DNA from 2 places in the Veillonella rodentium genome. Region 1 is predicted to be linked to the other one. Evidence: riboswitches for the same ligand, from Rfam matches in the RefSeq annotation. Region 1 holds a riboswitch; the other holds the start of a gene.
The links. A riboswitch is a leader RNA that binds a small molecule or an ion and turns the genes downstream of it on or off. The one in region 1 is predicted to bind thiamine pyrophosphate.

Region 1 (3,219 bases):
GGTTAAAAAAAATACCGCTGATGCTCATAAAAGCCGCTAATACAGCACCGAGTAAACATCCTGTTCCCGTCACGGATGTCATCAGAGGATGTCCGTGCGGCACGCTGTAAACACGTGTACCGTCAGACACATAATCAAGCGTTCCGGTAGCGACTACAGGACAATGAAGTAATCGGGATAAATTATATATTACAGATGAAATATCATCAACCTGTCCGCCATCGACACCTTGCCCGCTACCTGGCGAGGACTCATGCTGATTGTCATGAAGGGCAGCATAAACAGCTTTAATTTCACTCTGATTCCCCCGTAACAGGGATATACCTTGAGCGTCCAGTAAATCCAGTGCAACGGATAGACGATAGGATCCGGCGTGGCAACCGACAGGATCCAGTACGACCGGTACACGATGCTGTTTTGCCAAACGCAAGGCTGATTTATAATATTCAAATTTATCCGGCGTTACCGTTCCGATATTGATGAGCATAGCTGATGCATGAACTATGAGATTTTCCAAATCCTCCACACATTCACTCATCACCGGCGAAGCCCCTACTGCCAACAAACCGTTAGCGGTGAAAGTCTTAACCACATTATTAGTAATACAGACTACAAGTGGATTTTTCATCCGTAATTCCTGTAACATATGTAACTCCGTCCATGCACGGCCGCATATATACGGATTTTCCCGTTCTATCATTGCTCACCTCTATCATTCTATCCATCGCGCATCTCTATAGCTTCATCGCCATATGATTAACAGGACCGCAACCGTGTCCCAGCCCCGGATTATGTTTAATGGCAAGTGAAATATACTCCTTTGCGATACCGATTGCATCCATCACATCATGCCCCTTGGCAAGTTCTGCCGTAATGACGGCCGAAAAGGTGCAACCCGTACCATGCGTATGAATTGTATCGTATTTAGGGCTCGTCCAGCTGCGAGCTTCCCCCTTTTTTGTGAAAGCATAGTCCGTCGCACCTGTTCCTATATGTCCCCCCTTAATAACGACAACCTGCGGTCCCATATCCGATAATATACGCTTTGCCGCAATAGCGATATCTCTTTCACCGGAAATAGGCATATCCGCTAAAACCTCCGCCTCACTGCGATTCGGCGTAACCACTGCAGCCAAGGGAATAAGCTTCGTTTTCAGAAAATTGACCGCTTCATCGGACACAAGTCTATCTCCGCTGGTAGCAATCATGACAGGATCCATTACATACGGAATGGATTGATTCAAATAGGGATAGATCACATCCATCATCTCCGGTAGGGCAATCATCCCCGTCTTGACCGCTTGCGGCTCAATATCCGAATAAACATCGCTCAGCTGCCGTTCAATACTTTCAAGAGACACATGTTCCACATGATGAACGCCTGTCGTATTTTGAGCAACTACAGAGGTAACGATGGCCATACCGTAGACATGGCGAGTCTGAAAGGATTTTAAATCAGCCATAATACCGGCTCCGCCGCTCGGGTCCGTACCGGCTATGGACAATGCAGTATGTAGTTTCATTATGCCTCCTTATGTAATATGTTACGACGGAACAATATCTGTAATACTGCGAAACCAATGCACGCACCAGCAACAGAACTCATAAAGAAAGATATAATCAAGGTCAACAAGGACAACGGTTTGCCTAATAAGAAATTGGCCACCGGATAGCTGACAATAGCACCGATGAGACCTGTACCGATGGCTTCACCTAGAGTCGCCGCCCATATAGCGTTATACCGTTTATATAAAACCGATGATAACCAGGCCCCTATCATACTGCCCGGAAATGCCAACGGCGAGCCCAATGCCAGTATATTCCGCAGGCAGGATGTACCGAACGCCGCCCCCACGGCATAGCGGGAACCGACAAGAACAGCCAGTAAAACATTAATCATATGTTGAAACGGAAAGATACGGGCCGGACCTACAGGAATGAACGTGGTAGACAATACCACACCCAGAGCCATACAAATACCGGCGAGAATTAACTTTTTCATAATACCTCCTATACCGCCATGCATCCGCCACTCCGGGTACTTTACGAAATGCCCAACAAAAATGAGACCCTCCCCAAATGGAATGGTCTCACAATGCATTCTGTATCACTCCACTTTCCTACGCCGGTATTATCCGGATCAGGTCTAGGGTTTTGAACAGTCAATCTCAGCAAAAGCACCCCTAGTGGCAATATATTTTTATATTTTATTTATAACATTATTATAGAATCCATGCAACAAAAGAATATTATCAAAAACTTAATTTATATTTCTACATCAATAATATTATTATCGTGTTACAAATTAATCTAATTAACATACACTCTGATTGCTATATACGGGGTTATCTCCTAATAACCAAATCTAACAATCAATAATTCTTTCTGAGCTAATCTACATTATTTTTTAAATACGATGCAACGATAGGTACCAAAGTTCAACCACGTATCATACCATTCAACAGTAAAGGCCTCATCTGTATCAAGAGACTTCGCAAAAATATCATATACTGCACTATTTTGGATATTAATGGAAAACCCCCGACCATTCAGTACCGGTAAATTTTGATATGTATAATCGCGCAACGGAACAATTGATGTAATCGTTTTATCCCGCACCGTAATCGCTACTTTATCACGCAGTATGAGAATATCAAAATCTGATGGATATACATAACTTTCACCTTGTACAGGAATCACATCTCCTACATGGTACACCTGATTATCTATATGCACTTTATTGATATTAAACCCTTCAATATCATAAAAAAACTCTTCAAATATATCACCGCGTGCTTTTACAGTTCCATTAACAAAGGTATATAATTCTTGATTATCATCAAGTCGGGCCAAAATGATACCGCATGCAGACGTCATATGTGTGACTCTGTCAATCAAGATAAATTCTCCAATGCCCTTATGGGCAGTAAATGTATCGACGGCGATAGGCTCCTGGAATTTAAGCACAACATGAGCCATTTCATTCTTATGCAATTCATCAGCTTGAAGTCGTTCACCACTGTTAACATCAATCTTATATCTGATTTTAGAAACTACGGCAGATACAGTTTTTGTACCAATGCTTCCCCAGTATTCGGTACCTTCTGACAACTCACTGTCATCCATCCAAAGCAGATTGGCATCAACCTTTGCACTTACTGTAAGCTCAACATCTTTATAGAGTACACAACCACGAGATACGTCTACTTCCCGATCAAG
Region 2 (3,219 bases), 490 kb from region 1:
TATGACCGCCGCCGTTGTTGATCACGGCTTGACGGATATCTGCCGGCACATTGGCGATATCTCCGAGAATACAGTCTACACAACCATACGGAAGATCCGGATATTTCGCAATGGCCGCGTTCAAATTGTTCACATACGCTTGATGATGCTTATCATGGTGAATCTGCATCGTTTCTTTATCGATAACAGGTTCTAAAAAATCATAAGCATACGGTAACGGTGCAAGTTCAAAAGGTTTCATAATAGTCCTCCTTATAATCAGGGCATGGAACGACATCACTATAACGTTAATCTTTTCTATCATTCCTGTGAAAGCGATTTGATGCACCTGCATCACTACTATATAATCAATCATCAAGACATATAATTAAAAATATATCGTCTGCATAATCTGCATGTCGTATATCTGCATGATCCGCATATCGTATAACGATAATATTCTTTACTATGCATCAATAAATTGATATGAATTATCATTTGATACTTATTGTACTATGTATATAGAAAATCGTCAATATAATATGATGTATAGATAAAAATATCCCCATATAACGATTCGTCTTGTAAAATATCATTATAGGATATCTATATATTCGCTATTCAGCGCCTTGTTCATACTCCGCACGGCACAGAACTTGCCGCACATGCTGCAGGTTTCGCCGTGATCTTCCTCCGGTGCACGGCTCTCACGGATGCTTCGCGCTCTTTCAGGATCAATGGCACATGCGTATTGCCGCTCCCAGTCGAGGACCTTTCTCGCGTCCGCCATCGCATCATCCCGATTGAGTGCTCCGGGAATATCTCGCGCGATATCGGCCGCATGGGCTGCAATTTTAAAGGCCATGATACCCTCTTTCACATCATCAGCATTAGGCAGCGCCAAATGTTCCGCAGGTGTCACATAGCACAGGAACGATGCACCATGCATTCCCGCCACGGCCCCGCCGATAGCAGCCGTAATGTGATCATAACCGGGTGCAATATCCGTAACCAAAGGTCCCAACACATAAAATGGGGCGCCGCCGCACAAAGAGTCCTCCAGTTCCATATTCGCCTGAATCTGGTTGAGCGGCACATGTCCGGGGCCTTCCACGATAACCTGCACGCCTTTTTCGCGAGCCCTTTTAGTCAATTCACCTAATCGTACCAGCTCCTCTATCTGGCACACATCCGTAGCATCCGCAAGGCATCCGGGGCGACAGGCGTCCCCCAGGGATATCGTCACGTCATGAAGTCGACAAATCTCCAATATATCATCAAAGTATTCATAAAACGGATTTTCCTTGCCGGTCATACTCATCCACGCAAACAACAGACTGCCGCCGCGACTCACAATGTTTAATCTGCGCTTATGCTTTCTGATTTGATCGATGGTCTGCCGCGTTATGCCGCAGTGCAGTGTCACAAAGTCGACACCGTCCTCCGCATGTAAGCGTATGGTATCCAGAAAATCCTCCGCCGTGAGCTCCGCCAAATCCTTTTTATGATGAATGACGCTGTCGTATACGGGAACCGTACCGACAATGGCTTTACACTCACCGGTCAGCTTGCGTCTGAAAATTCGGGTGTCTCCATGCGTTGACAGATCCATAATCGATTCGGCTCCCAATTGAATGGCCCAGTTTACCTTTTCCATTTCACTGTCATAATCCGTTACATCCCTTGATGTACCCAGATTGACATTGATCTTCGTCCGCAAAGCTTTGCCGATTCCCTCAGGGTCGATAGAGGCGTGGTTCCGATTACACGGAATCACGACCTGTCCGGCGGCGACCAAATCCCGCAACCGCTCTTCAGGAATACCTTCCTTTCGGGCGACGACTTTCATTTCATCTGTAACAAAGCCTTTTTTAGCGGCTTCCAATTGAGTATGAAACATTTTACATCTCCTCCTGAATATAACCATTCAGCTTTGTATACAAGAAAAAGGGCATCGATACTCGATCGATACCCTTTTATAGTGTCTGCGTGCTTCCTACGCGGGCATGATCCCGATCAGGTCAAAGGTCAGGTGCTGATAGCCCTTTCTCAGCCTATTCCATAGGCTCCCTTGCATACTCTGCTATGTAATTCCTCTACAGCATATCACTCTTTAAAAAATAGTTCAATATAATTAACGAATCAAATTAGGATACGGACCGCCGGTTAATACCTTCCAGGATTCCGCAACGATACCTAAAAAGCCCTGATTATAACCGAATGTATTATTCAAGTCCTGTTCTTTCCATGTCTGGTCTTCCTGATTGTATGTATACACCACATTCCACGGATCATCATATATACGCATGATAACCATACTGCCTGGTTTCATATCCTTCGCCGGAACAATCCACTCGTCGCCATCGTCCAGCACCAGACCGGACACGGTTTCAACGGAATACACAATTCTATCCGGACTTTCAGAGACTACTTTCACAGAGGACTTGTCCAGATACGTACCATAGTTCATGTGCCCATAGGTTAAAATATAATTCGGATCGCCATTCAGATGTTTAGGATATACATACGCAAAGGTATTTCTTAGCCCTCCGAAGAAAAACAAAAGTGCTAACGCAACAGCCCCTAATAATGCTATCTTTTTCATGTGCAAACCTCCTTTATATTGACCTACGCGGACAACAACTGCGTCCATCATGACAAATGTCAATTATGTATACAGCAATACCCCCGCCACAATGAGATTCAGTCGATAATGCACTGACAGGCCTGCATCGTTTTGAGCGCCGCATCATGCGATTCCGGGGTAACCCCCGCACAACAGGACGCAAAATTCGGCTTATCTATGAAGGACACGGGGCTCATGATTTTTCGGCTTTCGGCGGTCTCGATCAGCCCTTCCATGATATGCCAGCCGTCCGTTCCTTTTATACAGTGCGGCACCGGTAAAAGCTGCCCCTCCTGGCTTTCAAGGTAATGACTGTCATGAGTATCTCGCGTGAATATGATAGGTCCGTGAAAGGACTCTATTTTTTGGGCGCACATTGGTGACGATGGCCTCCGCCTGGGGCGAACCGAGGACACCGTCCACAAAATCATGTTGCATATCGATAACTACAAGAACGCTCTGCATATGACCACCTGCACATTAATTGTACTAATATATCCGCCATTAATTATTTCGGTATATGAATTTCAATATTTTTGTATCCGTACTCCTTCAAACTGACTGTAATACCGCTTTACTCTTCCGCCAAAGCATGTTGCACGCTATGCGGTTCA

Region 2: it holds a riboswitch for thiamine pyrophosphate, as region 1 does, so the genes downstream of both, thiC (phosphomethylpyrimidine synthase ThiC) here and thiW (energy coupling factor transporter S component ThiW) in region 1, are expected to answer to the same signal.

The regions. Positions count from the first base shown of each region.
Region 1 covers NZ_LT906470.1:402,274-405,492, reverse strand. The annotation lists gene thiM (hydroxyethylthiazole kinase) at 1-700, opposite strand, end outside; gene thiD (bifunctional hydroxymethylpyrimidine kinase/phosphomethylpyrimidine kinase) at 735-1,523, opposite strand; gene thiW (energy coupling factor transporter S component ThiW) at 1,523-2,002, opposite strand; TPP riboswitch at 2,101-2,195, opposite strand; gene CKV62_RS01640 (sulfate adenylyltransferase subunit 1) at 2,401-3,219, opposite strand, start outside.
Region 2 covers NZ_LT906470.1:1,949,666-1,952,884, forward strand. The annotation lists gene CKV62_RS08955 (superoxide dismutase) at 1-241, opposite strand, end outside; gene thiC (phosphomethylpyrimidine synthase ThiC) at 575-1,879, opposite strand; TPP riboswitch at 1,956-2,062, opposite strand; gene CKV62_RS08965 (hypothetical protein) at 2,114-2,584, opposite strand; partial or broken gene CKV62_RS08970 (cysteine hydrolase family protein) at 2,683-3,070, opposite strand; gene CKV62_RS08975 (phosphatidylglycerophosphatase A family protein) at 3,180-3,219, opposite strand, start outside.